DNA from 4 places in the Micromonospora pallida genome. Region 3 is predicted to be linked to each of the others. Evidence: riboswitches for the same ligand, from Rfam matches in the RefSeq annotation. Region 3 holds a riboswitch; each other region holds the start of a gene.
The links. A riboswitch is a leader RNA that binds a small molecule or an ion and turns the genes downstream of it on or off. The one in region 3 is predicted to bind cyclic di-AMP.
Positions count from the first base shown of each region.

Region 1: it holds a riboswitch for cyclic di-AMP, as region 3 does, so the genes downstream of both, GA0074692_RS22530 (coiled-coil domain-containing protein) here and GA0074692_RS15945 (C39 family peptidase) in region 3, are expected to answer to the same signal.
Region 2: it holds a riboswitch for cyclic di-AMP, as region 3 does, so the genes downstream of both, GA0074692_RS24695 (C40 family peptidase) here and GA0074692_RS15945 (C39 family peptidase) in region 3, are expected to answer to the same signal.
Region 4: it holds a riboswitch for cyclic di-AMP, as region 3 does, so the genes downstream of both, GA0074692_RS00615 (coiled-coil domain-containing protein) here and GA0074692_RS15945 (C39 family peptidase) in region 3, are expected to answer to the same signal.

Region 1 is NZ_FMHW01000002.1:5,433,187-5,440,703, reverse strand. Features, by position in the region: gene GA0074692_RS22555 (pyridoxamine 5'-phosphate oxidase family protein) at 1-78, opposite strand, end outside; gene GA0074692_RS22550 (hypothetical protein) at 349-1,134, opposite strand; gene GA0074692_RS22545 (hypothetical protein) at 1,286-1,660, opposite strand; gene GA0074692_RS22540 (helix-turn-helix transcriptional regulator) at 1,917-2,270, opposite strand; gene GA0074692_RS22535 (carbonic anhydrase) at 2,438-3,121, shown strand; gene GA0074692_RS22530 (coiled-coil domain-containing protein) at 3,209-4,219, opposite strand; cyclic di-AMP (ydaO/yuaA leader) riboswitch at 4,223-4,353, opposite strand; gene GA0074692_RS22525 (YibE/F family protein) at 4,519-5,835, opposite strand; gene GA0074692_RS22520 (hypothetical protein) at 5,935-6,168, opposite strand; gene GA0074692_RS22515 (hypothetical protein) at 6,171-6,689, opposite strand; gene GA0074692_RS22510 (helix-turn-helix domain-containing protein) at 7,024-7,517, shown strand, end outside.
Region 2 is NZ_FMHW01000002.1:5,877,575-5,885,091, forward strand. Features, by position in the region: gene GA0074692_RS24655 (cell wall-binding repeat-containing protein) at 1-71, shown strand, start outside; gene GA0074692_RS24660 (hypothetical protein) at 157-510, opposite strand; gene GA0074692_RS24665 (glycosyltransferase family 2 protein) at 684-1,460, shown strand; gene GA0074692_RS24670 (hypothetical protein) at 1,450-1,893, opposite strand; tRNA gene GA0074692_RS24675 (tRNA-Gly) at 2,311-2,384, opposite strand; gene GA0074692_RS24680 (zinc metalloprotease) at 2,640-3,620, shown strand; gene GA0074692_RS24685 (pyridoxamine 5'-phosphate oxidase family protein) at 3,684-4,244, opposite strand; gene dcd (dCTP deaminase) at 4,335-4,913, shown strand; gene GA0074692_RS24695 (C40 family peptidase) at 5,035-5,946, opposite strand; cyclic di-AMP (ydaO/yuaA leader) riboswitch at 6,089-6,220, opposite strand; gene GA0074692_RS24700 (C40 family peptidase) at 6,531-7,517, opposite strand, start outside.
Region 3 is NZ_FMHW01000002.1:3,949,000-3,956,516, reverse strand. Features, by position in the region: gene GA0074692_RS15970 (DNA gyrase/topoisomerase IV subunit A) at 1-394, shown strand, start outside; gene GA0074692_RS15965 (uracil-xanthine permease family protein) at 485-1,828, opposite strand; gene GA0074692_RS15960 (alpha-ketoglutarate-dependent dioxygenase AlkB) at 2,019-2,627, opposite strand; gene GA0074692_RS15955 (acyltransferase family protein) at 2,830-4,170, shown strand; gene GA0074692_RS15950 (hypothetical protein) at 4,286-5,113, shown strand; cyclic di-AMP (ydaO/yuaA leader) riboswitch at 5,385-5,525, shown strand; gene GA0074692_RS15945 (C39 family peptidase) at 5,770-6,621, shown strand; gene GA0074692_RS15940 (CDP-glycerol glycerophosphotransferase family protein) at 6,700-7,517, opposite strand, start outside.
Region 4 is NZ_FMHW01000002.1:92,779-100,295, forward strand. Features, by position in the region: gene GA0074692_RS00605 (hypothetical protein) at 102-509, opposite strand; gene GA0074692_RS34475 (hypothetical protein) at 727-873, opposite strand; gene GA0074692_RS00610 (STAS domain-containing protein) at 1,206-1,577, shown strand; gene GA0074692_RS00615 (coiled-coil domain-containing protein) at 1,789-2,847, opposite strand; cyclic di-AMP (ydaO/yuaA leader) riboswitch at 2,861-2,992, opposite strand; gene GA0074692_RS00620 (cation diffusion facilitator family transporter) at 3,146-4,060, opposite strand; gene GA0074692_RS00625 (HelD family protein) at 4,252-6,369, opposite strand; gene GA0074692_RS00630 (alpha/beta fold hydrolase) at 6,686-7,517, opposite strand, start outside.

The DNA.
Region 1 (7,517 bases), 1.5 Mb from region 3:
GTGCCGTTCCCGGCAGAACGCGGCGACCCGTTCGTCGTACGGGTCAAGCCGGTGTCCACCCCCCGTCCGCTGCCCCACCGTCCGCCCCCCCCGTCCCTGTTCCTGTCCCCGTCCCTGTTCCCGTCCCCCCGCCTCCCCGATCATGACACGCCCCTCCCGCCCCGCCCCGAAACCACCCGCCCGTCCCGCCCCGCCCGCCTCGTCCCGCCCCTCCGCCCCGTCGATCATGGAGTTGTGGCGCCTGACCGGTGACGATTGCGAAGTTTGCGCGGCGCCACAACTCCATGATCGACGGAGGGGTGGGTGGGGCGGGGCTGGAGTGGGGGTGGGAGGGGAAGGGGGAGGGGGCTAGGCGACGGCGGTGCGGCTTTGGGCGAAGTCGGTGCGGGGTGGGCGGTTTGCGGCGGGCGTGGGGTGGTCGGTGCCGGGGAGGGGGAGCAGGTTCGGGGTCTCGGGCTCCCGGCCGGCGGCAGCGAACGCCTCGTCCCGGAGACTGCGGGCGGACGCGGCGGCCAACTCCGCGTCGTGCCACGCCGAGCGCTCCCGCTCGGCGGCGGCCCGGTGCTGGGCGAGCAGGTGATCGCGGACGGCCCGCCGCAGCACCAGCTCCTGTTCGACCGGGTGCCGCCGGGGATCCCATCCGTTGCGGTGCGCGAGGGCGTCACCGAGCTGCTGCTCCGACAGCTCCTGGCGCTCGTACGCGGCCCGGGCGGCCCGGTGCAGGTAACGCTCCCGGTCGGCGTACTCGGCCGGGGTCTGCGGGGTACGCGGCAGGGGCAGGGCGGTGGCGGCGGCGAGTCGGCGCAGGTCCACCTCGATGTCCTGGCACGCCTGCCAGGCCGCCTCGACCGCCTCCTGGGCGGTGAGCCACTCGGCCCGGCGACGCTCGGCGGTCACCCCGGCACGCTCGGCGGCGACCGCCACCTCCTCGGCGTACCGGTGGAGTTCCTGTCGCTCCGGGGTCACCTCCGACTCGGCCGGCAGTGCCGCCTGTCGGATGCGGCGACCGACGCGGAACAGGTCCGGGCGGACGATCAGGGTGGCCACGGCGGCCACGATGACGCCGAGCAGGGCCAGCCAGATGACAGCGGCCCGGGGGACGTCGAGCAGGACGGAGGAAAGGACGGTCTGCATCACCAGCACCTCGTGACGGGACGGAGGGGACAGGGTTCGACGGGGTGCCCGGTCCGGACGGGCACGGGGCGCGCGAGCGCGGTGGGAGCCCCTAGGGCGTCGGCCGGTCGGGAAGTCCGGAGCGTCCGGGCCGGTCGCCGGGGGCGGTCGGTCAGGCCCGGGGCGGGGCGCGCCGGCCCGGGAAGCCCTGTCCGGGGTCGGCGGCCGGGGGCCGGAGCGGGGTGACCGTGGGGATGGTGCGCGGGTCGCTGGCCGGGAGGGCCGATGCTCGTCCGTGGCCGTCCTGCTCGTCGACCGGCCGGGACGCCACCTGCGTCACGATCGGGCGGGTGGCCGGCTGCGGGAGGACGGTGGCGGAAGCCGGCCTGAGTTGGTACGCGCTCGGGGGCGTCGCCTCGGCCGAGGCGACGGTGGGCCCGTTGAAGGTCAGCGTCAGGACCAGGGCGGCCATCGCCAGACGGGTCAGGCTACGCAGGGCGCGCAGCATCGTCGGCCGGAGCGGGCGGACGATGGCGGGCGGCTGCACGTATCCAACCTAACGCCCGGTCCGTGCCCTCGCCCGTCGAAAAGCGTGGTGTGACCCGGTCCACCGGCTGTCCCCGGAGGTATCGCCGCTGGTCGCCCCGCGTTTCGCGGGATCGGTACCCCGACGCCTTTTCGCTCCGGCAAGGGCTGCGATCGGCTGGACGGTGCAGAGTGCGAATGGAGGTCGCGCCCTCAGCCTCGGGTCCGCAGGCGGCCAGCACGGCACTGTGGACGGTGGAGAGTGGCCGGAACGGGCGTCAGGTGGTGAGCGGGGGAGCGGCGGCTGGCGGCGTGTCGTGCTGCTCGGTGAAGAGCGCGAGCAGGGCGCCCACGTGCTGGTACGCCTCGGCGGGGTGCCGGAAGCGTCCGGCTGGGTTCACCGTGTACTCGTTGCGTCGACCGACCCGGGTGCGCTGGAGGTAGCCGCCTGCCTCCAGGTCGGTCACGATCGCCTGCGCGGCCCGTTCGGTGACGCCCACCTCGTCGGCGACGTCACGCAGCCGGGCGGTGGGATTACGGGCGATGGCGAGCAGTACGTGTGCGTGGTTTGTGAGGAACATCCAGTTTCGTTGGCTCCCGTTCTCACGCTGTGGTGTCGCCATGACCGTCATGTTATGACCCTGCCTTCGCATTCACCCTCGCCACCCTCCGGCGTCAACACCTGAAACGCATATCACGTATCCCTTGACGGGGTTTGCGCTGCGTGTGAACGTGGTGGCGAGCCGTGGTCACCCTCGTCACGCCGAGCGGACCCGGCCCGGAGAAGGGGTGAGGAGTCATGACCGTTCCCGGGGCACAGCAGCCTCCGACGAGTCCCGTGCAGGCGCTGGCCGAGCTACAGGCGGGCAACCGGCGCTTCGTCACCGGCAGCCCGTTGCATCCCAACCAGGACGCCGGTCACCGGGCGGCGGTCGCCGACGGGCAGCATCCCTTCGCGGTCGTCCTCGGCTGCTCCGACTCCCGCCTGGCCGCCGAGATCATCTTCGACCGGGGCCTCGGTGACCTCTTCGTCGTCCGGACCGCCGGGCACGTCGTCGGCGCCGAGGTGCTCGGCAGTGTCGAGTACGCGGTGACCGTCCTGGACACGCCCCTGGTGGTCGTCCTCGGTCACGACTCGTGCGGAGCGGTGCAGGCCGCCCGGGAGGCCGACGGCACCGGGACGACGCCCCCCGGTTACCTCGGCGCGGTGGTGGGCGCGGTGGTGCCCAGCGTCCGTCGGGCCGCCCGGGAGGGCACCACCGACGTCGACCGGATCGTCGACATCCACATCGAGCACACCGTCGAGGTGCTGCTGGAGCAGTCGGTGACGCTGAACCGGGCCGTGCAGGAGGGGCGGTGCGCCGTGGTCGGCATGTCGTACCGGCTGGCCGCCGGCGGGGTGCGGGTGGTCCACTCGGTGCCGGCCGGCGACGACTTCGCCCTGGCCGCCGGCGCGGCCCCGCTGGCGCCTGGTCGGTCCTGACCGGCGAGCTGGCGCCTGGCTGGCCCCGAACTGCGAACGGGCCCGCAACCGGTCGTCCGGTTTGCGGGCCCGTTGTCGTCGGCTCGGTCAGAGCATGGACACGTGTACGTGGTCCGTGTGGTTGGACGGGCCGCTGTACGACTTCCAGCCGGTCGCCGGGAACCAGATCTGCCTGTTCCAGATCACGTAGTAGATGCCGAGGCGGTCGGCGTTGCGGACCAGGAACGCGGTGAGGTTGTTGCCGTACATCCGCTCCGCCTTGGTGTCCCAACTGCTGAAGCCCGACTTCTGGAGCGACCAGTCGCAGGCCCGCCCCTTCGGGTGCTCGTACGGCCCGCCCAGCCGGTGGCACCCGACGAACATGTTGAAGCCGGCTCGCTTGACCTCTTTGTACATGTGCAGCGTGCGCGCGGTGATGCAGCCGCCGGTGGTCGGGTCGTCCTCGGTACAGCCCAGCGGACGCCAGTTGCCGTTGCTGTCCCGGCCGGGGCCGGGCCGGGCGATCGGGGAGGTGGCGTCCACCAGGCCGCCGGTCAGGCCGACGCCGCCGACCAGCGAGAGGGACTTCTCCGCCTCCCGCTTGCGCTTCTTGAGGATGTCCGCCTGCTTCTGCTGCTCCATGACCTCGGCGTCGAGCGCCTTCTTGGCCAGTTCCGCCTGCTTCTTGACGGCGGCGACCGCGGCGACCTTCTTGCCGTTGACCATGTTCATCTCGTCCAGCGCGCTGGCGCGCTCGACGAACGAGTCGGGGGTGTTGCTGTTGAGCAGCATGGAGGTCGCGCCGACCCGACCGGTCATGTACGACCGTACGGCGATCGTGGCCACCTGCGGGGTGAGCGCCTTCAGTTCGTTCTGCGCCCGCTCGACCTCCAGCGCGAGGGTGAGCTGCCGCTTCTTCGACGCGTCCAGTTTCGCCTGGGCCTGCGTGTAGCTGCGGTTCGTCTCCTCGATCACCTCGTTGAGGAGCTTCGGCTGCTCTCCGTCGTGCCCGGACGGGCTCGACGGCTCCGCCATCGCTGGCGCGGGGCCAGCGGCCACGGCGAAGGCGGCGAGTACGGCCACGACAGGTTTCAGCCAGCGGCGTGAAGGTGCCGTCACAGTTGTCCCTTCCATCGACCGCCGACCGGGTTAGCTGACGGGTTCAGGGCGGAAGTGGCCCCTACCGCTGACGCGGATGCACCCCATGAACCTGGTTCCCCGGTTCGCCGCAGGCGATTAGGCGGTGGCCCCGCTGGCGCCGGTGCGCGCCTTCGGCGGTAACCGGCAGCGAGGTTACCCGACAGTGGGCACCGGGTTCTACGCCCGGATACCGACCAAAAGCGTCATTTCCCCATTGCGTTCCGTCACTCCCGCCACATTTGTCAAGATCAGGCGATTGATGATAACGCTGTGCGATTTCACCATGTCGATTCCGTGTTTCCCGGTCGACCGGGTCCGTCGGGGATATTGTTCGGTCCGGTGGCGACCCGGGGGCCGCTGAGGGCGGCCAGCGCCTCGTCCCGTTCCCCGGCGGGCCGGCGCGGGCGAGGGGTCGTCGTACCGCCCCGCCCGGCGGTGGTGACCAGGGCGGCCAGGCCGGTGGTGATCGGCACGGCGGCGATCAGCCCGAGCGTCGCGACGATGCTGCGGACGATCTCCTGGGCCAGGAACTCGCTGGTCACGATCTCGGTGACGCCGCGGGTGTCGGCGGTCAGCAACAGCAGCAGGGGCAGCGACGCCCCCGCGTACGCGAGCACGATCGTGTTGACCGTCGAGGCGATGTGCGCCCGGCCGACCCGGGTGGCCGCCCGGTAGAGCTGGAGCCGGGTCAGGTCCGGATTGGCGTGGGCCAACTCGGTGACCGTGGCGGCCTGGGTGACCGTGACGTCGTCCAGCACGCCCAGCGAGCCGATGATGATGCCGGCCAGGAGCAGTCCGTGCAGGTCGACGTCGGCCTGGAACATCGAGAGCGTGGTGGCGTCCTCGGAGCCGTACCCGGTCAGATGGGTGAACGCGGTCGCCAGGCTGCCGAGAAGGCCGGTGAGCACCAGGCTGGCCAGGGTGCCGAGGACCGCGACGGAGGTCTGCGCGGTGACCCCGTGGGTGAGGTACAACACCACGAACATGATCAACGCGGCCCCGGTGATCGCCACTGGCAGCGGCGCCTGCCCGGCGCTGATTCCGGGCAGCACGAAGGTGAGCAGGATCGCGAAGCTGGCCGCCAGCCCACCGAGCGCGGCCAGCCCGCGCCACCGGCCGAACGCCACGATGGCGACGGCGAAGACCAGGGCCAGCCAGATCAGCGGCTTCCCCCGCTGGTGGGCGGCGATGCTGTAGCTGCTCACCGTCGGGTCGGCCGGATCGGTCAGTACGACCAGGACCACCTTGTCGTCGACTTCCACCGAGGGGGATCCGGCACCGGTCGGCAGGGGCGTCTCGACCCGCTGTCCGGCGTCGGGCCCGGTCTCGACCGCGATCGTGGCGATGCCGCACGGCCCCGCCGTCGTCCCCTCCGGGGTTTCCGGGGCGGGCGGGCAGGCCTCGGTCACCACCCGCTCGACCGTGCCGTGGTAGCGGGGAGCATCCTCGCCGCCGCCGACCTCCGGGGCGTCCCGGGGCCAGAGCACCAGCGCCGCGACCAGCGTTACCAGGAAGAGCGGGACCACGGTCGCGATCAGGACGCGCCGTACGCGCGGCGGCGCGGCGACGGCGGGACGGCTGTGGTCGTGACCCATGCTTCTCCCAACGGTCCTGGTGTGGCGGTTGCCCCGGCCGAACCATTCTGCCGGGTCCGAAGCCGCAGCTCGCGGCCTGCTCACCGATCCGGCCCGGGCTCACCGGCACCCGCCGTCGTGCGCGAGCGGCAGCTCACACCGCTGTCCGCCGCCCAGTCGCGCGTCACACCAGACCCGGGTACGCCTCGACTGGTCGTCCTCCGCGCTGACCGTGGCCTCCCCGAAGTCGAGGGCCGGCACGTGCCCGAGGGAGTCGCGCAGCGCGACCACGAGGACGACGGCGTCCACCCGGCGGGGCAGCGCCACCGGCAGGTGCAGCACCCAACGACCCATCGTCACCACCGCCTACGTCCCGGGTCCGCCGCGACGGCGGGGAACTGCGCCGTGAGGGCGGCAACCGTCTCCCGTAGGCCGGCGGCGGTCAGTTCGATCTGCCCGGCGGCCCGTGCCCATTCCCAGGTCGCCGCCTTCACGGCCGGGCCGTCCTCCCCGGCGGCCCGGAGCTGCTCCTCGGCCACCCTGATCCGGTGCGGGAACCGGTCGATCCGGTCCGCCGCCGCGCGGAGCCGGACGACGACCGCCCCCACCGTGGCGGCCAGATCGTCGACGGGCGCGTGCCGTCCCGGAGCCGTCCGCAGGCGCTGGACGCCCAGGCCGAGCAGCCGTTCCGCCTCGTCGGCCAGATCCAGCGCCTGATCGGCACCCCGCTGCGCCGCGCGCAGCGCCGGATGCGCCGCACCACCGCCGACCCGTTCCAGCAGGACGACGGCCGCGCCGACCGCGACGTACGCCTCCCGCAACTCGTCGGCCACCCCGGCCACCGCCCACGCGGCGCTGGCCGTCGGCACGCTCACGACCTGCGGGTACGCGGGCGACGTCGGCGCGGCGGCCGGCTCGACCGGCACCGGCAGGTACCGGTCCGGGCACGGCCAGGCGCAGCCGCAACCGCAGCGCCGCCAAGCCGTACGCCAGTCACGGCGGTGACGCGGAGCGAGCGGGACCGGATGGTGTCGGGGCACGGGGACCTCCCTCTTTCGGCTTATCGGCCATATCGCGGTGACCGTGGGTGTACAGCCTGCCCGTGTCGCCCTAGGATTCCGAACACTCCGCTTCGCCATAGCGACTGTGAGTGATGGTCTCGGGCTGGGTGGGGTTCGGCTACGTTGACCGAGGAGAGTGGAGGAACGTGTGGGAATCTCGCCGTCCGAGTTCCTGTTGCGCGAGCTGCGCCGACGGCGGGTGGCTGCCGGGTTGACCCAGGAGGCGCTGGGTGAACGGGTGCACTACTCGAACACGCACGTCAGCGCGATCGAGACCGGCGTCAAGCCGCCCAAGCCGGATTACCTGAAGGCCGTGGACGAAGCCCTGGAGACCGGCGGAATCCTCCTCAGTCTCTGGGAAGACCTGGTCAAGGACGCGAGCGCTCCGGTGTGGTTCCGGAACTGGATCGAGATCGAACGCCAAGCGCTGTCCCTGCGGTGGTACGAGATAACGGTTCTGCCTGGGCTGCTACAGACAGAGGCGTATGCGCGGGCGGTGTTCTCGTGTGGTGGACTGCTGACCCCTGAGGAAGTCGAACAGAGGACGGCCGCCCGCATCGCCCGTCAGGAGGTGCTCACGCGGGACTCGCCACCACAGTTCGTGGCGGTTGTCGATGAGTATCTGTTGCATCGCGAAGTCGG
Region 2 (7,517 bases), 1.9 Mb from region 3:
TCGACGGTCCGCGTACCCGGGCCGAGCTGGAGGCGGCCGTCAAGGCGGCCAAGGAGCGGCTGAAGAAGTAACGCCACGCCACATCAGCCACAGGGGCCCTGCCAACCGGCGGGGCCCCTGTGCTGTTGGCGAAGCGCGCGGTAAGTCTTGGCTCTGCTAATGGAACTCGTGGACGACTTCGATCAGTCCCACGATGTGCTCGTTGAACTCGTCCAACTCCTCGGCCGGGACCCACAGTTCGAGAATGGTCTGCCCGCCGACCTGCTGCACGGGATAGCGGCTCACGAACTCGGAGTCGACGCGGAAGCGGGTGACGTAGCCGGCACCGGATGCCGGTACGTTCCAGTCCCGGGCGATCATGACCGCGTAATCCTCGTTGAGGACCGGGTAGAAGATCGGCTGGTCCGGCAGCCGCGGGGGCCAGCGACGCCACCCCGACTCGCGTACGAGAGCCAACTCTTCCGGCCCGGTCGGACGCCACAGCACCGTCGTGCCGTCACCGCTGCTCATGTCGACCTCATCGCTCGGAATTCTGGTAAGGGCCGAACGTACCGACGGCTCACCCAACGACACCATCGCATTCGGCAGCCACCCGTGGGTGTACAGCGTGACGCTGATGGTTGGCCTGTCGGACAGGTGCGGACGGAGTCACGATCACTTCGGTGCCGGAGCACACTGAAGCGGTGGAACGTGGGATGCAGCTCGTCTCGGTCATCACCCCGGTCCACGCACCCAGCATCGAGTATCTGCCGGTCGCGTACGAATCCCTGGCCGGGCAGGAGATGCCCGACGGCTGGGACTGGCAGTGGCTGGTCCAAGAGGACGGCCAGACCGGCGCGCTCGTCGACGTCCTGCCCGATGACCCGAGGATCAGCCTCGGCTCAGGTCGCCCCGGCGGGCCGGGTGTCGCCCGCACCTCCGCTCTTGCCCGTGTCACCGGTGAACTCGTCAAAGTCCTCGACGCCGACGACCAGTTGACCCCAGGTGCCCTCGCGCGGGACATCGCCGCGTTCACCGCACACCCGCACATCGGCTGGGCCACGTCCCGCGTCCTGGACCTGATGCCGGACGGGTCCACCCTCGGATGGGACAAGGACCCCGACGGCGGGATCATCGGCCGCGGTGATGTCCTCGCCTTCTGGCGGGCGAACGACTACCGCGCGCAGGTCCACCCCGCGACCCTCTGCCTCCGACGCGACCTGCTCTTCGCCCTCGGCGGCTGGATGGCGCTACCGGCATCCGAAGACACCGGCCTACTCCTGGCCGCGAACGCGGTCAGCGACGGCTACTTGACCCGCGAACACGGACTGCTCTACCGCAAATGGCCTGGTCAGGTCACCAGTCAGGCCGTACACCGCGAACCCGTCGGGTACCACGGACGCATGAAAATCATCGAAGCCAGGGCGTTGGCTCTGGCCTCGATGCTTCCCGACGGACTCCCGGCCACCACTACGGCGTAGCCTCGTGCCCCGGCAACCCGTGGGTACGCCGACGTTCCTTCATCTCCGCCTCGTAGATGTGCCGGCGACCACCGGCCAGCTTCTCCCGCGCGTCCCGCTCGATCTCCTGGAACGCCGCGTAGTAGCCGTCATCGAACTCCTCCACGATTTGGAACGTCCACCGGCCTGGGAGGACGTTCCGCCCCAACAACTCGTGCTCCACCCGGTCGGCGACCTCGTCGTGTCCCGCATCCCGCAGAAGCTTCACCACCCGATCAAGGGTCAGATCCGCCCCGCCCACCAGCTGGTGAGCCGAGTAGAGGTGACCCCGCACCCGGTGAATCGTCTCCAGCGCCTTGCTCAGCTCACCCAGGGCCTCAACAGTGGTGTCATCGAGACCGGCCGGACGAGAATGCTCCTCGTCCACCGCGCCCACCTGCTTTTTGTCCGACATGGTGCACTTATACCCCGTGCCGCGCTGGATACCGCGATCGCGCTTCGCTCTCGACGTGCGCTTGGCGCCGTCGTCGCGCTCATGAGCCGGCTGCCGTGACCTTGGCTCGTCTCTGCCGTCGGCCTGGCTGCCGTTATGGCCTTGGCCTCCAGCGTCGAGGCGGTAGGGATCGGCTGGAGGATTCTGGCGGTGCTGTTGGCGTACGCAGCGGCCGCGGTGGCCACCGCCGTGATGGGCCGGTCTGCACGGAGAACTGCGGGCACCTGACGTGCTCGGGCGGGCCGGCGCGGCTACGAGCGGGCTACTCAGCCCCGACTACGACCCAAACAAGCCGCCCCTCGGCGTCGATCGGATCACGGGCACCGGATACATCGAAGGCCCTGGTGGGGACTTGCGTCCTGACCAGGGCCTTCGTGGTGGAGCGGGTGACGGGAATCGAACCCGCACTGTCAGCTTGGGAAGCTGATGTTCTGCCATTGAACTACACCCGCAGGCGGCACCACTGTACCTGAGTGGCTCGCCGTCCGCACCAAGGTACCCCGCCTTCCGCCCGGCGCCGGGTCGCCGTACCGTACGCGCGGGTCGGAAGCCGACGGTGGACGCAGAGCCGGCCTGACGTACCAAAACGTTACCGCCCGGCAACACATGGCCATTCTCAAATGTGTCGATCGGATGTAACGTCTGCCACACGTTGTCAGGCACGGGGTGACACATCATCTGTCACACCGGCAGAAAGAGGTGGATACATGGGACTTCGTCCCAATCTGCTGACCCGGCGTGTCGCCGGTGTTGCAACCACGACCCTCGCCCTGCTGCTCAGCACGGCGGCGGTCGGCGTCGCGCCGGCGGCGGCTCACGCCGACCACGCGGACGAGGCCTGTGTCGAGCCGGCTGACACCCACTCCCACTCCAAGATCAAGCTGGGCGGCGTCGCCAAGCACGAGCCGAACGAGCTGACCGCCAAGCAGATCCGTGAGCGCGAGGCGGACCTCGCCGCCGTGCTGGCCGCCCGGGGCAAGCAGGCCAACCTGAACCAGGGGATGGTGGCCAACGCCTCGATCACGATTCCGGTCGTGGTGCACGTGATCCAGCGGGACAGCACCCGCGCCGGGGGCAACATCCCGGACTCGATGATCAACTCGCAGATCAGCGTGCTGAACCAGTCCTTCAGCGGCTCGACCGGTGGCGCGGCCACCGCGTTCGCCTTCCAGCTGCAGAAGATCAACCGGGTCACCAACGCTGCCTGGTACCCGATCGAGCAGGGCTCCTCGGCGGAGCGGTCGATGAAGACCTCGCTCCGTGAGGGCGGCAAGGGCACCCTGAACATCTACCTCGGCGAGCTGACCGACGACCTGCTCGGCTGGGCGACCTTCCCGACCCGCCGGCTCAGCACCATGGACGGCGTCGTCGTGCTGAGCGAGTCGCTGCCGGGCGGCCTGGCCACCAACTACAACCTGGGTGACACCGGCACCCACGAGGTCGGCCACTGGCTGAACCTCTACCACACCTTCCAGGGTGGCTGCTCCGGCTCCGGCGACAGCGTCTCGGACACTCCGGCGGAGGCGACGCCGGCGTTCAATTGCCCGACCGGCCGGGACAGCTGCACCGCCCCCGGCGCGGACCCGATCACCAACTTCATGGACTACACGTGGGACTCGTGTATGTACCAGTTCACCCCTGGGCAGGCCAGCCGCATGCTGACCGCGTGGAACGCCTACCGCGTCTGACGCCCACCGAACACCGACCGAGGCCGGCTCCGTCCCACGGAGCCGGCCTCGGCGTTTCCCGAATCAGGCGGCGGCCCGGTGCGCGGCATGACGACGCCGCCCCGCCCGCCGCTCCGGTACGCCCGGGTGCCCGGCCGCCGAGGGATCGCTCGCCCGTGGATCCAGCCAGACCTGCACCGCCGGTCGGCCGTGCCCGACGCCGAGGTCGCCCATGCCGCCCCGCTGGTGCCGGGCGAGCATGGCCACGTCGACGGTGAACTCGAACAACCGCCAGTCGGCCCGGGACTCGGCCCGGAAGCTCTCCGCCAGCCGGGCCACCCGGGCCTGGTCGGTGACCGGGCGGGCGTGCCCGGCCACGTACGCCTCGTCGTCGCTCTCCTCAGGCGGGAAGGAGTGCAGGGCGTAGCGCCCGTCGCGTTCCAGGTCGCGCCGCTTGGGCGAGTCGACGACGAAGCAGAAGAGACCCTCGTCGGTGATCACCGGGGAGACCGGGTGGACCCGGGGACCACCGTCGGCCCGGACCGTGGCCAGGTAGCCGAAGCCCGGGCCGTACTGCTGCATGAGAAGGCGGATCGCGTCGGCGAGTCGGGGCTCGTCGGCGGCGAACTCGGACCAGGAAGCCATGCCGACATCCTATCGAACAAGCGTACGAAAGAGCATCCCGACGCGCTGGTCACCCGCCGGTGATTCCGCACCGCTCGCTATGGTGGTGCGATGCTGCTCTCCGATCGGGACCTCGTCAGCGAGATCAAGACTGGCACGCTGGCGCTGGAGCCGTTCGACGCGAGCCTGGTCCAGCCCTCCAGCATCGACGTACGCCTGGACCGGCTCTTCCGGGTCTTCAACAACCACCTCTACACCCACATCGACCCGGCGCAACAGCAGGACGATCTCACCTCGTTGGTGGAGGTGCCCGAGGGGGAGCCCTTCGTGCTGCACCCCGGCGAGTTCGTGCTCGCCTCCACGCTCGAGGTGATCTCGCTGGGCGACCAGCTCGCGGGCCGACTGGAGGGCAAGTCGAGCCTGGGCCGGCTCGGCCTGCTCACCCACTCCACCGCCGGTTTCATCGACCCGGGCTTCTCCGGCCACGTGACGCTGGAACTCTCCAACGTGGCCAACCTGCCGATCACGCTCTGGCCCGGCATGAAGATCGGCCAGCTCTGCATCTTCCGGCTCTCTTCGCCGGCCGAGCATCCGTACGGCTCCGCTGTCTACGGTTCCCGTTACCAGGGGCAGCGCGGGCCCACCCCGAGCCGGGCCTGGCGGAACTGGCGCACCTGGCCCACCCGCTGACCCGGCCCATCCTCTCCGGTAACACTCGCCCTGCCGTGGTGGTGTGCGCTCGGCTTCGCCGGGTGCCTGCAGGGGTCCCCTGCTACGCATAAAGCGGTAACAGGGGACCCCTGCTACCAGCTCAGCCGGGGCGACCGTAGCTGTGCACCGGGCCGTCGTCGGCGCGTTTCATCCGTACCGGGACGCCGGCCCGAGAGGCGTGCACCACCCAGCCGTCGCCGACGTACATGCCGACGTGGTGCAGATCGGAGTAGTAGAAGACGAGGTCACCGGGGCGTAGCTCGCTCCGGCCGACCTGGGCGGTCACCCGTCGCTGCTGGGCGGCGTTGTGCGGCAGGGCGACCCCGGCCCGCGCCCAGGCGGCAAGCATGAGCCCGGAGCAGTCGTACGCGTTGGGCCCTTCGGCTCCCCAGACGTAGGGCTTGCCGATCTGCGCGCAGGCGAAGCTGACCGCCCGGCCGGCGGCGCCGCCGGGGTAGGCGGCCGGGCAGGGGGCGGGCCGCAGGCTGGTGCCGCCACCGGTGCCGTACGCCTTCAGGCGTGCTTTCTGGAGCCGGGCGATGGTGGCGTCGATCTGCTGTCGCTTCGCGTCCAACTGGCGGTCGACCTGGCCGAGTTGGACGATCAGCCGGTCCAGCGGGTCCTTGCGGGCAGTGAGCTGGTTTCGCAGCTCGACCACGTGCCGGATGTCGGCCTGCTGCCGACGGGCGAACTGGTCGAGGAGTTCGAGCTGCTGGACGACGGCGGCCGGCGACGGGTTGGCCAGCATGGCGTTGAGGGCGGAGGCGTTCTCCCCCTTGTACGCCCGTACCGCGATTCCGTCGACCTTGGTCATGGCTCGGTCGATCTCGCGTCGTAGCGGCTCGATGCGGGCGGCCAACGCTGCTGCCTGTCCCCGCTTGTCGGCGAGCGCCTGTCGGGTGGCGTTGTGCTGTTCGATGACCGGTTCGAGGGCGTTCCACTCCCGGTCGATCTGGCGTTCGATCTCGGCGACCGAGGGTTCGGCGTGGGCCACGCCGGCCCCGCTCGTCACGATGACGGCGGCTCCGACGAGGACGGTGACGACGGTGGTGAAGCGGGACCAACATGGACGCGGCGCAGCCGTCGTCCGGGCAGCCGGGGCCGGCCGGACGGACGGTGGCCGCGGGGCATGGTGTGCCACCGGGCTCCTTGCTCCTTCTTCCTGGGACCGCCTACCGGGTTAGCTGACGGGTTCGGGCGGGAAGGGAGCGCCCTACCTTGGGTACGGATTCACCCCGATGGTGCTGGTGGTTCCCCGGCTCGCTCTGTTGTGGCGATGTTCCTGTTGTGGCGACGCGCCGTCGTGGTTTCTGTCGTGGCGACGTGTCGTCGGGCGACTCGGCGGTGTCGAGCCGTTTCCGCCTCGGAATGGCGGACCTGTCACCGACTCGGCAAGTGCCGAGGCTAGAGACGAGCGTCACCGGTCCGCAACACGGTTCGCCGCAGTGCCACCTGCCGATTTCCGACAGTAACCACAGTGAGGCTCGGTCGTTCACCGGCGTCTACGGAGCTACCGGCAGCAGCATCGCGACCGGCGACATTGGCCCAGCACGAAGGAGCCCCGGCCGTCGGCCGGGGCTCCTTCGTCAGGTGTGGTCAGTAGGGGCGGCGGAAGCCCGCGACCGGCATGTGGCTGATGCTGGCCACCTGCACCGGCTTACCGGCACGGGGGGCGTGCACCATGATGCCGTTGCCCAGGTAGAGGCCGACGTGGTGCAGGTCGCTGAAGAAGAAGACCAGGTCGCCGGGACGTGCCTCGGAGCGGCTGATCGCCTTGGTCTCGCGCCACTGCGCGCCGGTGAAGTGGGTCAGGTGGATACCCGCGGCCTTGTAGGCGTACTGGGTGAGCCCGGAGCAGTCGAACGAGTTCGGCCCGGTGGCGCCCCAGACGTACGGGTCACCGACCTGGGCGCAGGCCGTCCTGATCGCGGTGTTGGCGGCGCTGCTGATCACGCCCTTGATCAGCGGACAGCCGGGAGCGCTGACCGCCGTCTTCGGCATGGACGCCCGCAGCCGCTTGATCTCGGTGTCGATCTTCGTCTTCTTCGCCGCCAGGTCCTTCTCCTGCTTGACCTGGCTGGTGATGATGGTGTCCAGCTTCTGCTTCTCGGTCTCGTACTTGGTCCGGATCGCCACCACGCCCTGGAGTTCCCTGCGCTGGTGGGCGGCGAGCCGGTCGAGCATGCCCATCTGCTCGCCCAGGGTGCCCGGCTTGGCGCTGACCAGCAGCGCGCCGATCTCCTGGGACGGGCCGGTCATGTAGTGCCGGGCGGCCAGGGCACCGATCCGGTTCATGGCCATGTCGCTCTGCAGCGCGAGCGGCTCGATCTTCTTCTGCAGCTCGGTCGACTTCTTCTGGTTGACCTTGAGCTGGCTACGGACCTCGTTGTACTTCTCGATCGTGGGCTCCAACTGCTCCCACTGCTTGTCGATCTGCGCCTCGATCTCCTCGGGAGTGGGCGCAGCGTACGCGGGAGCAGCGAGCAGGCCGGCACCGACCACGGCGGCGGCGGCCAGGGTGACCAGGTGTCGAACGAACCGGCGCAGCCCACCCGGACGAGTGGGGAGCTGATCCGGTGCGTG
Region 3 (7,517 bases):
CACTCTGGTCCGCCCGCAGGGCATCCGGGGCGGCGGTATGGCGGGGGTCAACCTGCCGGCCGGGGCGCGGGTGGTCTTCTTCGGCGCGGTCCGCACCGACGACCCGGAGCACGGGGTGCCGATGGTGGTCACCTCGACCGGGGCCACGGTCAAGGTCACGCCGTTCGCGGCGTACCCGGCCAAGGGGCGGGCGACCGGCGGGGTGCGTGCGCAGCGCTTCCTCAAGGGTGAGACGGACCTGGTGGTGGCCTGGGTGGGCACCCGCCCGGTCGCCTCCACCGCCAACGGCGAGCCGGTCGAACTGCCGGCCGAGGACCCCCGCCGGGACGGCTCCGGCTTCGCCGTCATGCTCGGCCCCACCCTCCTGGGCCACCACCACTCCGCCCAGGCCTGACGCCCTTTGATCACGAGGTTTGCGTCACGGTTTCGCCCGGACGTGACGCAAACCTCCTGATCAACCGCCCGAAGGTCAGACGGCCGAGGGTCAGACGGCCGGGGGACGGGTACGGGGGGTGCGGAGGCGGGTTACCGCGCGCATGCCGTGGTAGGTGAGCAGGGCGGCGGCGGTGCCGAGGGCGATGCCGTTGAAGGAGAGGTCCCCGGCGGTGACGGTGTAGTCGGCGGCGCCGATGATCAGCGCGACCGCGGCGGTGAACAGGTTCACCGGATCGTGGAAGTCGACCCGGTTCTCGATCCAGATCCGCGCGCCGAGGATGGCGATCAGCCCGTAGAGGGCGGTGGTGGCGCCGCCGAGGACCCCCGCCGGCACGGTCAGGATCAACGCCCCGAACTTCGGGCTGAGGCCGAGCAGCACCGCTGTCACCCCGGCCACCCAGTACGCGGCGGTGGAGTAGACCCGCGTCGCCGCCATCACGCCGATGTTCTCCGCGTACGTGGTGGTGCCGGAACCGCCGGCCGAACCGGCGAGCATGGTGGCGACCCCGTCACCGATGAACGCCCGACCCAGGTACCGGTCCAGGTTGCGGTCGGTCATCGCGGCGACCGCCTTCACGTGGCCAGCGTTCTCCGCGATGAGCACGAGAATCACCGGGATCACCAGCACCGCCGCGCGGAGACTGAAACTGGGCGCGTGGAACTCGGGCAGCCCCACCCAGGCGGCCTCGCGCAGCCGGGTCAGCGTGGCCTCGTCCAGCCCGCCGACTCCGGCGGCGAACAGCCAGCCGGCCACGACGCCGAGCAGGATCGACAGGCGGCCCAGGAATCCCCGGAACGCCACCGTGGCGAGCAGGATCGCGACCAGGGTGACCGCCGCGATCAGCGGCTGCGCCTTGACACCGGTGCCGCTGCCGTTGCCGTCCCAGGCCACCGGGGCGAGGTTGAGCCCGATCAGCGCGACGATCGCGCCGGTCACCGCCGGGGGCATCAGCGCGTCGATCCACCGCGTGCCGGCGACCTGGACGACCAGTCCGACCAGCGCCAGCGCCGCGCCCGCGACCACGATGCCGCCGAGCGCCGGGCCGAGGTCACCGCCGGCCTTCGCCGCCAGGACCGGCGCGATGAAGGCGAACGACGAGCCGAGGTACGACGGCAGCCGGTTGCCGGTGAGCACCAGGAACAGCAGGGTGCCCAGCCCGGAGAAGAACAGCGTGGTGGCCGGTGGGAAACCGGTGATCAGCGGCACCGTGAAGGTGGCCCCGAACATCGCCACGACGTGTTGTACGCCGACCCCGACGGTACGGGGCCAGGAAAGGCGCTCGTCCGGGGCGACCACGTCGCCGGGGCGTACCGTCCGCCCGTCGCCGTGCAGTCGCCAGGGCGCCCGGCGATGTCCGGTGGCGGGTGGTGTCCCGGGGGAGGGTGAGGTCATGGCGCACTGCCCTTCACGTCGACTCGAGCTGGTGGGGGCGGCGGTGACCCTGGACGTGTCTAACAGACTGCCGGCGGCGGCTGTTCCACCGGACCGGCCCTGAGCAGCGCGGACGCGAGCCGGGACCGGAGTCGGGCAGCCCGGGAGGCCAGGTCCGCAGGTGGAGCGGGACGTTGGTCGGGGGCGCGGCTCAGGCCACGCCGGCGGGACGGAACTGGACGCTGACCCGGGGCCCGACCGGGCGGCTGGTCTTGGGCACGGCGTGTTCCCAGGTGCGTTGGCAGGAGCCGCCCATGACGACCAGGTCGCCGTGGCCGAGGGTGAAACGCGGGCCGGTCCCGCCGCCCCGTGGGCGCAGCAGCAGCGGCCGGGGCGTGCCGAACGAGACGATCGCCACCATGGTGTCCGCGTGCGCACCCCGACCGATGGTGTCGCCGTGCCAGGCGACGCTGTCCCGGCCCGACCGGTACAGGCACATGCCGGCGGTGACGAATTCCTCGCCCAGCTCGGCGGCGTAGTGCGCGTTGAGCGCGGCCCGGGCCTCGGTGAGCACCGAGTGGGGCAGTGGGCGACCGGCGGCGTACCAGCAGAGCAGCCGGGGCACGTCCACCTCGGTGTCGTACATCCGGCGGCGTTCGGCCCGCCAGGGCACCTCGTGCAGCAGGGCGGCGAGCACCGGGTCGGAACCGCGAACCCAGCCGGGCAGGTGGTCGACCCAGGCGCCCCGGCCCAATTCGTGCCGGCGCACCCGGTCGACCAGCGGCTCCAGGGTCGGGCCGTGCTCGGTGAGGTCCAGCATCGAGGGCTGGTAGGCGAGGTCTGGCACAGGGCGATGCTACCCGGCTCTCGTACACGCGTACGAGAGCTGGTTGCTCGGGGTAGGGTGCCCGGCGGGGTGGAGCCGACCGGTTCCGCCCGGTGTGACCAATCCCGGCGTCCGCCGGCCGACCGACGGGAGACCCCCGCATGCCCATCCGCGAGCCGTACCCGCGGGCGGTGTCGTGACCAGCCTCGCCCCGGTGGCCGGGGTCGACCGGTCCCTGTCCCGACTGCCGTCCCTGACCGGCCTGCGGTGGATCGCGGCGATGCTGGTCTTCGGCTTCCACGTCGGGACGATGCGGATCATCGTCGAGCCGGAGTTCAAGTCCGTGGTGGACTGGTTGTTCACCCTGGGCCTGTCCGGGGTGCAGTTCTTCTTCATCCTCAGCGGGTTCGTGCTGGTCTGGTCGGCCCGCCCGCAGGACACGAAGTGGGCGTTCTGGCGGCGTCGACTCGCCAAGATCTACCCGAACCACGTGCTGACGTGGGCGCTGGTGCTGCTGGTCGGGCTCTGGTTCGCCGACCCGGTCAACCCCTCGGCGACGGTGCAGAACCTCCTCCTCGTCCAGGCCTGGAACCCCACCCCGGGCTACTTCTACAGCGTCAACACGGTGAGCTGGTCGCTCTCCTGCGAGCTGTTCTTCTACTTCTGCCTGCCCTTCGTGCTGCCGGTGCTGCGCCGGACGCCGTCCTGGGCGCTCTGGACCGTCGTCGTCGCGGTGCCGCTGGTGATCCTCGCCCTCTGGCCGGGACAGCTCCTGGTGGTGGAGGAGAACCGCTGGTGGTTCACCCAGATCTTCCCGCTGGTGCGCTCCACCGAGTTCTGGATGGGCGTCGCCGCCGCCGAGCTGATGCGCCGCGGCCACTGGCGTGGGCCGGGACTGCCCCTGGCCAGCCTGATCTTCGTGGTGACCTGGGCGGTGGCCGCCGAGTGGATCCGCGCGGAGCTCTGGGCGGCGCTGCTCTCGGCCGCGTACATCCTGGTCATCACCGCGGCGGCGCGGGCCGACGTGCGGGGCCTGCCCTCGCCGTGGCGCTCCCGACCGCTGGTCTGGCTCGGTGAGGTCTCCTTCGCCTTCTACCTGGTACACGTCTTCGTCATGGTCACCATCCTTCGGCTCACCGGCGATCGCGGCGTGGGCTTCACCGGCTGGACGGGCCCGCTGGTGGTGGTCGGCTTCCTGCTGCTGAATCTGTTGTTGGCCTGGCTGCTGTACCGGTGGGTGGAGACCCCGATGATGCGCCTGCTCGCCCCGTCCCGGAAGCGACGCACCGCACCCGGGCGACCGTCGGGGCCGGAAGGGGGCCCTGCGGTGGCCGGGCCGGGAGAAGCCCCTGCGGTGGCCGGGCCGGAAGGGGGCCTGGCGGCGGCCGGGCCGCCCCGGCAGCGGGCCCGCGACGCCGCCGAGTCCGACCGGCGACACGCCGTCGAGTCGGACCGGCAACACGCCGTCGCGGTCGATGACCAGGCACGGGAATCCGACACCGCCGACATCGACGCGGGTACCCGACGATCCGGGTAATCTGCTCCCCGTGCCTCGCGCCGCGCTCGACTGCCCGCTGTGGTGGTCGGTGCGCTGGGCGTTCCAGGTGTTCACCCCGGCCCCCGCCCACCCCGTGTTCCGTTAGGTGCCGACGATGGACGTCGTTCTCTACGAGTTCCTGGTCGACGTGCCCCGGGCGGCCGCCATCTGGTCCGCCCTGCTCGTGCTCGCGTTGACCGTGCTCACCGTCCTGGTGGCCCGCCCGGAGCGGGAGCCGGCCGCGACGCCGTCCCCGTCCGCCGTCCCGGACGAGGGGGCCGCTGACCCGGACCCGGTGGATCTGCGCCGGTACGCGGAGGAGGTGGCCGTCGCCGCCGCCGGTGCCGCGCACACCGCCCACTGCTGTCGGGCGGACTGGTTGACCGCCCAGGACCGGGTGGACGAGGCCTGGCAGGCGTACGACGAGGCGGAGACCGCCGCCCGTCGGCTCGCCGGGGTCACCGTCCTGCCCGTTCCCCACGTGTCGCGCACCCCCACCGAGTACGCCGCCCGCGAGCGGTACCTGCACCGGGCCGCGATGGCCGCGTACTGGCGGGGTGAGCTGTCGGTGGGGCACCTCGGCGACGTGTTCGCCGGCCGCAAGGGGTGGGATCCGCGCCTGCACCAGGTCGACCAGGAGGCGGTCCTGCACCGGGTGCTGCGTGACCTGCGGCGGGCGGACTACCGGACGGCGGTCGACCGCGAGCGGGCCGCCTGGCAGCGGGCCGAGGTCGCCGCGACGGCGGCGCGGTGCCTGACCGAGGAGGCGTACCTCGCCGCGGAACAGGTGTGGGCGGGCAGCCGGGCGGCCGTCGACGCGGCCCGCCCCGCGTCCGGTACGGTCCGTCCCACCGTCGACGCGCCCCGGCCGGCGTCCGGTGCGGTCCGTCCCACGGTGACGCCGATTCCGTACGCCGTCGCGCGGAGCGTGACCGGATCGTGACGTGACCCCGACCACGGGTTGCGGCCTGGCGTGTTCGAGGCCGGTTGTGCCGGTCTGCGCCGAGTGGGGCGGCCCGATTGTGTCAAGGCGTCCCGTTGTTGCCCACCGGTACCCGGAAAACTGCTCGTCCCATTGAGTGACGTCAGCGCACGAACACGTCGCGCTTCCGGGTGTGGTGAGTCGTTTCCCCTGCCCACGAGGGTTGGCAGCGGATTGCGGTGTCAGTAGTGTCGGCCCGTCTGGTGCGGTCCTAGGTCGCAGAGGGCGACACCGCGCCGGCCCGCCTAATCGTGCTCACGAGCCGGGGACCCAGGTACGTCCGGGGTGAATCCGCAGGGGCGAGTCCCTGCGGTAGGGCGATCTTCCCGCCCGAATCCGTCAGCTAACCCGGTAGGCGGCATCGGAAGGAGTAGTTCGTGCTGCACGCCCCCCTCTCCCGGTTCCTCCACGGTGCCGTGGTGCCGCCGGCCGTCCGTCCGCGCCGCCGGCACTGACTGCGGTCTCTGTTCCCAGACACCGTCCGAGCGGGCACCCGCCGCGACCCGTGACCCTCGGGTCTCGCGCGGCCTGACCAGTGCCGATCGCGCGGCCTGGCCGATGCCGACCACGGCCCGGCCTGTGCCGACCAGGTGCGCCGCTCTCCACCCCTGTCTTCCGTGGAGGAATCCGTGAAGTACCCGGTCAACCGACCGTTCAACCCGTTCCGGGCCCGCCGGTCGTACCAGGTCGCCGCCGCAGCGGCGGTGCTGGTGGCGGCGTCCACTGCCGGCGCCCTGCTCACCAACCCCGACACACCGGTACGCCAGGGCGACACGGTGGCCGCCGCGGCCGAGGCGAACCGGTCGGCCGCCGCCTCCCGTGACCTCGAGCGCACCGCCGCGTCCCCGGCGAGCCCGTCCGCCGTCGCCACCACCGCGCCGGCCACCCCGTCCGCGTCGCCCACCGCCACCGCCACGGCGGACCCGGACGTGACGGCCAAACCCACCCCGCCGAAGCCGCCCGCGTCGAAGGTGCTGGACATCCAGTACCAGGCGCAGACCACCTACTACTACTGCGGCCCGGCGGCCACCCGGATCGCCCTGACCGCCCGGGACATCGTCCGCACCCAGGACGACCTCGCCCAGCGGCTGAACACCACCGAGGCCGGCACCAACTCCGCCGAGGACACCACCCGCGTCCTCAACGCCCTCGTCGGCAAGGACTTCTACCGGACCCGCATGATCTCCGGCGGCTCGGCCACCCCGGCCCAGATGGACCGGCTCCAGGCCGACGTGGTCCGGGCCGTCGGCAGCGGGTACGCCGTCGTGGTCAACATCGCCGGCTCCGCCACCGACGTCGACGGCGGGTGGCACTCGTACCCGGGCGGGCACTACCTGACCGTGGTCGGCTACCGGGACAACGGCCGTACCGTCAAGATCTCCGACCCGGCGAACCCCGCCGCCAGCTCGTACTGGATGACCACCATCGACCTGGCGAACTGGGCCGCCACCCGCGGCTACTCCGCCTGAGCCCACGCGGGGCGTACCCGTCGCTGTGAGGTAGCAGGGGTCCCCTGTTCCGCAAAATGCGGTAACAGGGGACCCCTGCTACCACCCCAACGTCAGCCGGCGACGGGCTCCACGCCGACTGGCCGGTCCGCCTGGCCGGGGCGGGCGGCCGGCCGGCACGGTGGCCGGCTCGAGGTGCGCCCGGGCAGCCGACAGGAACCCCTCGGCGTACGACTCGACCGGGAAGTCACCCAGGTAGTGGGTACGCATCGCCCAGCGGGCCTCGGCCAGCGGGTCGGTGCCGAGCAGCCGCTCCAGCACGGTGTCCACGTCGGCCAGGTCGCGGCGCAGCACGTAGCCGGAGCGGGCCAGCGGAAAGCGCTCGGTGAACGCGTCGCCGTCCGCGCCCATGTCGGTCACCGTGTACGGCTTGCCGGAATAGAGGTAGTCGGAGATCACTCCGGAGACGTCGGAGACCAGCGCGTCCGAGCGGTTGACGCAGTCGACCAGGCTCATCGCCCGGCTGGCGTCGGTGCCCCAGACGTGCGGCCGGCCGGTGCGGGCACGGTCCGCCGCGAGCAGCTCCTCCACCCGGGCGAGCTGCCGCGCCGACTCCGGGTTCTGCGCGGTGTACGGGTGCGCCCGCAGGATCACCGTCGCCCCCCGGGCCAGCAGCCGGCCGACCAGCGCCTCGGCCACCGGCAGCGAGCAGTAGTTGGCGTCGGCGTGGTGCCCGGTCCAGGTGGGGGTGTAGAGCACGGTCGGGTTGGCCGGCAGCGCCACCGGCGGGCGGCGTACCTCGATCGCCTCCACCTGCGGGCGGCCGACGACGACGAACTTCTCCGCCGGGATGTGCACTCCGGCGCGGGCGTACCGGTCGATCGCCGCCTGCCCGGCCACGAAGTTCTTGTCGAAGA
Region 4 (7,517 bases), 3.9 Mb from region 3:
CTGCCACCAGTCATCTGGGTCCGCGCGACCAGCCATCGGGGTCCGGCGCGACAGCACGAACCCCTGGCCGGATGGCCAGGGGTTCGACGGTTCGGGCCGGCTCAGGTGTCCAGGCTGGCCGGCGAGCTGGGCCGGTTGACGTCGACGAACTCGACGTCGTCCAGGTCGCGCTCGCTCCGGTTGCCGATCGCCCGCGCCGCCGATCCGGCCGCCCAGCCGATCGCGGCGCCGGCCAGGGCCGCACCGACGAGCAGCGCCCAGGGCAGAGCGGCCCGGCGTCCGGCGAGCGCGTCGAAGGCGGCCACCGCCCGGCGGCGGGCCTCCTCGGCGGCGGCGCCGACCAGGTCGCCCGCGTCGTCGGCGAAGGCCAGACCGTTGCGGCGGGTGGACCGCGCGGTGTCGCGCACGCTGTCCCCGGCCGAGTTGACCGTGGATGTCAGGTGCCGCCACGCCTGGTCCGCGATCCGCTCGGGCTTGCTGCGACGTTCCAGCAGGGTGGATCCGATCATCGTGGCTACCTCCTCGGGGTACCGGCGTCGATGGTCCTGGCAGGCCACGGCGTCGGGGTCGGCGCGGTGCGCGCCTACCCGTCCGCGTCGCCCGGCCGGATGAACGCGGCAACCAGGTGCCCCGCCGGGCCCGGCGGCAAACCCGCCGGGTGATGTCGATCACCGACGGTGCGGGCCGCCGTCGGGTGGGACCGACCCCGGCCGACGGCGCCGGAGGTCAGCGCAGCGTCACCACCGCGACGCCACGGGCGAAGTCGTCGTCGCCGTCGTCATCGTCATCGTCGCCCGCGCCGCCGAAGCCGCAGGCCAACACGAGGGCGAGCAGGGCGCCGACACCAGCCAGCCCGAGTAGTCGCTTGATCATCTATGGCTCCTTCGTTAGCGCCGGCAGGTTCTGTCCGGCTGATGCTAGGCAGGTCGGTCAATGCTCGCTGGGGGCGGATCTCACTGGGTGGGCACGCCCGGAGCGGTGGTTGCGCGGCGCGCCGGAGGGCGACCGTTACCCTTGGCCGTGGTGCGCGGTAGTCGAGATCGGCGGGTCAACGGGGGAGGAGAGTCGGAAATGGGCGACTTGCCGCTCCTGATCTGCGAATTTCCCACCCTCGGGGGTGGCGACCGAGGCTGTCGGAGGAATACTCTCGGTCGCGGCCCGCGTACTGATGAGGCGCCCGGAGACGGGCGAGTGGAGGTGCTCGCGTGAGCCTGTCGATTGTGAAGTCGGTCCTGCCCGGTGGCGTCATGGAGATAGCCCCCCGTGGTGAGATCGACGTCGACACCGCGTACGAGGTACGCGAAGCCGTTGTCGAGGTGCTCGCCAAGGGGCGCCCGACACGGATCGAGCTCAACATGAGGTTGGTTACCTTCATCGACTCGGTGGGCATCAGCGCGATGGTTGCCGGGTTCCAGACCGCCGAGGTCAGCGGGATCAAGCTGGTCGTCACCGAGCCCAGCCGGTTCGTGCACCGGCAGCTCTGGGTGACCGGCCTGCTCGGCCTCTTCGGTGCGCCCGAGCCGTACTACGCCGGTACGGCCGGCACGCCCGAACCCGAGGTGCTGCCCGGCGGCTGACCCGGCCCGCCGGCCACCCCGCCCGCCGCCAGCGGGCTCCGAACCCTGCTTCCGGCCCCGCCTCTGGCGGCTGAGCAACGCTGCTCGCCGTCAACGGGCTCCGAACCCCCGCGTCCCGCTCTGCCCGGCGGCTGATCCGGCCCCCGGCCAGGGCGTCGAACAGCAAGCGGCCCGCCACCCCCGGATGGGGTGGCGGGCCGCGTCGGGTTGCTCAGTAGACCGACAGGTGGACGTGGTTGGTGTGATCGCTGGACGGGTCGCCGCCCGCCCCGCTGTACGACTTCCACCCGCTGCTCGGCAGCCAGATCTGGCGGTACCAGATCACGTAGAGCACGCCGAGGCGGTCGGCGTTGTTGATGAAGTACGCCGCCAGGTTGTTGCCGTAGGTCCGGTCACCGCCGGTGGCGTCGCCGCCGAAGCCGTTCTTCTGGGCGGCGAAGTCGCAGGCCCGGCCCTTGGGATGCTCGCCCGAACCGCCGGGGCGGTAGCAGGAGACATACCGGGTGAAGCCGGCCGCCTTGGCCTGGTTGAGCGCGTGCAGCGTACGCGGGGTGATGCAGCCGTCGGCGGGCGTCGGGTCGTTGACGCTGCACGACTCGGGCGGCCAGGAACCGTCGGCGTTGCGCGGTGCCGGCTTCGCCGTGGCGGACCGGGTCGTACCGCCGCTACTCCCGCCCGAACTGGAGCTGGAGTTGGCGACGGAGAGCGCCCGCTCGGCCTGCTGCTTGCGCTTCTCCATCACCGCGACCTGCTTGCGCTGCTCGGTGATCTCCCGGGTCAGCGCGGTCTTGGTCTGGTTGGCCTGCTCCCGGGTGGTCAGCAGGCCGCGTAGTTCGCGGTCCTCGTTGGCGGCGACCGCGTCCAGCGCGGCGGCCCGGTCCATGAAGTTCTGCGGCGAGTCGCTGGTCAGCAGCGCCGAGGCCGGTCCGAGTCGACCGCTCCGGTACGCGAGGCCGGCGATCACGCCGACCTTCTGGTCCCGGACGGCCAGTTCCTTCTCGATGGTGGTGAGCTGTTCGTTGATCTTCTTCTGCCGGGCGGTCGACTTCGCGAGCGCGTCCTTGGCGTCGAGCCACCCCTTGCTGGCCGCCTCCAGTTGGGCGCGCAGTGCCGGGGTGCCGCCCTCGGGATCGTCACCGGGGGCCCGGGCGGTCAGCGGCGGGGCCGCCGTGGCGGGAACCACGGTGATCGGCGCGCCCGCGACGCCGAGGGCGAGTGTCGCGGCGATCAGTGCCGCCATCCGGGCGGCGGTACGTCGTACGGGTGCCACTACTGGCATGCACATGTCCTTCCGTCATCCGCCGACCGGGTTAGCTGACGGGTTCGGGACGGAAGATCCCTACCGCTGACGCGGATGCACCCCAAGAACATGGTTCCCCGGCTCGCCGTCACGGGCGATTAGGCGGCGGCCACCGCAGGCGCCGGAGGGCGCCGCCCGGCGGTGACCGGGTCCGAGACTACCGAAGCCGGTGCCGCACGGGCAGCGGCGACCACACCGCTCCCACGAGATGACACCAACAAACCTGACATAGCCGGACAATATACTCCGAGATTTAAGTTTGTCCTAATTACCACTCCACTCGACCGCAGACGCCGGGCGATTCGTCGGGCTCGACCTGGAGGGTGGCGTGGTCGATGTGGAAGTCCTCGTGCAGCGCCGTACGCGCGGCGGCCAGCACCATGCCGACCTCGGCCGCCGGGTCCGTGGTCAGGTGCGCCGAGGCGACCTCCATCCCCGAGGTGAGCGTCCAGACGTGCAGGTCGTGCACCTCGACCACGCCCGGTACGGCGCTGAGTCGGTCGCGCACCGCGTCCACCTGGAGATGTTCCGGGGCGGCCTGGACCAGGATCCGCAGCGCGGCCCGGCCCAGCCGCCAGGTGCGGGGCAGGATGAAGACCCCGATCGCCACCGCGACCAGCGGGTCGGCCCACCACCAGTCGGTCAGCGCGATGACCGCCGCCGCCGTGATTACGCCGACCGACCCGAGCAGGTCGGCCACCACCTCCAGGTACGCCCCGCGCAGGTTGATGCTCTCCTGCGCGCCCTGGCGCAGCAGCGCGAAGGCGACCAGGTTCGCCAGCAGGCCGAGCACCGCCACCAGCAGCATCGGGCCGGTGGTCACCTCCGGCGGGTCGCCGAACCGGCGGACCGCCTCGACGAGCACGTAGACCGCGACCCCGGAGAGGAGGACCGCGTTGGCCAGCGCGGCGAGCACCTCCAGCCGGTAGAGGCCGAAGGTGCGCTGCGGATCCCGGCCGGCCCGCCGGGCGGCGGTGATCGCGGCCAGGGCCATGCCGATGCCGAGCACGTCGGTGAACATGTGGCCGGCGTCCGAGAGCAGGGCGAGCGACCCGGTGCTCAGCGCGGTCGCCGCCTCGACCACCATCAGGGTGGCGAGCAGGCCGAACGCGCCCCAGAGCCGGCCGGTGTGTCGTCCCGCAGCGTGTGCGAGCCCGCCGTGGTGGTCATGACCTGCGCCCACGCTCCCACCCTCCGTTCCCCGTGCGCTCCCGACCCAATGTATGTTCACATCGCAATATGTGCAAGTAACTGCCGGCAAGGCGCCCGTAACGGATGCGGCTGGAGGTAGCAGGGGTCCCTTGTTACTCATCAATGAGTAACAAGGGACCCCTGCTACCAGCTGAACGCCTTGGGAGGCAGGGGCAGCGCAGGTCAGTCGAGCGGGTCGAGGGTGGTGAGGCGTTGGGTGGCCCGGGAGAGGGCTACGTAGAGGGTCCGTACGCCGGAACCCGGGTCGGCGCGGATCTCACCCGGCGCGACCAGCGCCACCCCGTCGTACTCCATGCCCTTGGCCTGGAGGCTGGTCACCACCTGAAGGCGCGGCGAGTCGAGGTGGGCCAGCCAGCAGGCGACCTCGTCCCGGCGGGGCACCGGAGTGATCACACCCACCGTCCCCGCCACCTCGGCCAGCAGCGCGTCGACCGCCTCGACGGTGCGGGCCGCCAGCTCCGTCGCCGGCACCCGCAGCTCCACCGGGTGCACGCCGGTGGAGCGGACGGCGGTCGGCAGCGGCAGATCCGGGTGGACCGTACGGATCTCGGCCGCCGCGACCGCGAAGATCTCCGCCGAGTTGCGGTAGTTGGTGGTCAGCGTGAACTCGTGCCGCTTGCGCCGGCCGAGCGCCTGCTCCCGGGCCCGGGTCAGCTCCACCGGATCACCGGTCCACGCGGTCTGCGCCGGGTCGCCGACCACCGTCCAGGAGGCTAACCGGCCCCGCCGGCCCAGCATCCGCCACTGCATCGGCGACACGTCCTGCGCCTCGTCGACCACCACGTGCGCGTAGTCGCGGTAGTCGGCCGGGCGCTCCCGGGCCGCCGCCCGCTCGGCGCGCTGCCGGTCCGCGAAGGTGCTCAGCTCGCGTACCCCACCGGCGAGCTGGAACGGGTCGCGTCGGCGGCGGGCCGGCTTCATCGGCTGGCCGAGCAGCGCGTCCAGCTCGTCCAGGAGCGCGATGTCGGCGATGGTCAGCCCATCGCGGTCCAGCGTCCGCCAGGCCGCCGTCAGCACGCGGATCTCCGCGCCGGAGAGGATCCCCTGGGCGTACGCGCGCAGCCGCTCCGGCCGGGCCAGCCAGCCGAGCACGTGGCGCGGGTGCAGGCGCGGCCACCACGCCTTGAGGAACTCGCGGAATTCCGTCCGGTCGACCAGCTCGTCATCGAACAGCCGCTGCTCGGGCAGGCCGGGTACGCCCAGCTTGCGGGCCTGTGCCCAGAGCGCGGCGAAGATTCCGTCGAAGCCGGCCCGGCGCGCCTCGTTGCGGCGGGCGCCCCGGGGCAGCGCCCGGGTGCGGATCGTGTCCAGTTCGGCACGGCTCAATCGGAGCAACTGCCCCCGGTAGAGCAGACGCAGCTCCTCCGGGCCGTCCGGCACCGCGTCCCGGGCGGCCCGTTCCAGTACCCGCCGCATCCGCAGCGAACCCTTGACCGCCGCCACGTCCGGCGGGTCGGTGCGGGTGGCGGACATGCCGGGAAAGAGCGAGCCGAGCGAGTGCAGGGTGGCCGTCTCCTCACCGAGGGACGGCAGCACCGAGGCGATGTACTCGACGAAGACCGTCGACGGGCCGACGACCAGGATCCCGCCCCCGGCGTACCGGCTGCGGTCGGAGTAGAGCAGGTACGCGGCCCGGTGCAGGGCGACCGCCGTCTTGCCGGTGCCCGGACCGCCGGAGACGATCGTCACGCCCGAGCCGGGGGAGCGGATCGCCTCGTCCTGCTCCCGCTGGATGGTGGCGACGATGTCCCGCATCCCCCGTCCGGTGGCCCGGGACAGGGTGGCCAGCAGTGCGCCGTCACCGACCACCGGCATCTCCGGCGGGGCTGCCGCCGGATCGAGCAGGTCGTCCTCGATTCGGGTGACCCGCTCGGCCGAGGACTGGATGGTGCGGCGGCGGACCACGCCCAGCGGCTGCGCCGGGGTGGCCTGGTAGAAAGCCGCCGCGGCCGGGGCCCGCCAGTCCACCACCAGGGTTTCGGCGTTCTCGCCGCGTACGCCGAGTCGACCCACGTGCAGCACCGACCGGTCCCGCAGGTCGAGCCGGCCGAAGACCAGCCCTTCGTGCTCGGCGTCGAGCAGGTGCCGGCGCTGGGCGGCGTGGAAGACCATCGCGTCCCGCTCGACCAGCGCCCCGAAGTTGCCCACCTTGGCCAGCCGGTAGCCCTCGCGTTCGGCTCGGGCGGCCGACTGCCGCAACTCGGCCAGCCGGGCGTACACCCGGTCGAGATGCCGCTGCTCGGCGGCCATCTCCTGCTCGAGGGTGGTCTGGTCGGTCACGCACGAACTCCTGTGCTGTCGGTGGCGGACGGCGCGCGGACCCGCGCCGACCTGACCCGGCCGAGGGTACGGGCAGCGGCTCGACCGGCAGGCAGGCGATCCCGATCGCGGGTGATTGCTCCCGTTATGCCGCCTACCTGATGCGACCGGATCCACCGGAGCGACCGCCGCCGGGCCGGACTACAGCTCCGGAACGGCCGCCTGCGGGTCCGATCACGCCTCCGGGGTGGCCGCCGTCCGGAGCTTGGTCACGCTTCCGGGACGGCCGCCGTTCGGATCCGGGTCACGGCTCCGGGGTGGCCGCCGCCGGGTCAGGTCACGCCTCCGGGGCGGCCGCCGCCTTGGGGGCCGGCGCGGCCAGCGCCTGCCGGAGTACGGCGACGATGGCCGCGTCGACCTCGTCCGGGCGCTCCATCATCAGCATGTGGCCGGCACCGGGGCAGACGGTCAGCTCGGTGGTCGGCAGAACCCCGGCGATCGACTCCGCGCACGGTGGCGGGGTCAGCCGGTCCCGGTCGCCGACCAGCGCCGCCGCCGGCACGTCCCCGAGCTCGGCGAGCGTGTCCAGGCGGTGCTGTGCGCCGATCGAGGCCCGGAACCCGCCGATCGAGCGGAGCGAGGCGCGGGCCACCGCCGAGGTGACCAGCCGGATGTCGGTCGGGTCGCACCGGTCGCCGAAGAGCAGCCAGCGCAGGGACGGCCGCAGGGCGCGCAGCAGGGCGCGCGGTGGTCGCCACGAGCCGCACCGGGCCAGTACCCCGGCCCCGGTGGTCTCGGCCAGTCGGATCAGCCGGGCGACCCGGGGCGGGAGCCCGTACCCGGTGTGGGTGTGTCCCTCGGCGGTGGTGGCCACGAAGACCAGCCCGGCGGTACGGGCGGCGAAGTGCTCCGGGTGACGGTGCGCGTACTCCATGATGGTCATGCCCCCCAGGGAGTGCCCGACCAGCACCACCGGCCCGGTCGGCGCGACCTCGTCCAGCACGGTCGCCAGGTCGTCGCCGAGCTGCGCCAGGGTCGCCGTCCGCAGCGCCATGCAGCTCGACCGGCCGTGCCCCCGGGCGTCGTAGGTGAGCAGGCGTACCCGGTCGCCGAGCTGCCGGCCGAGCCCGGCGAGCTGCCGGTGCCAGCTTCGTCCGTCCAGCGTCCAG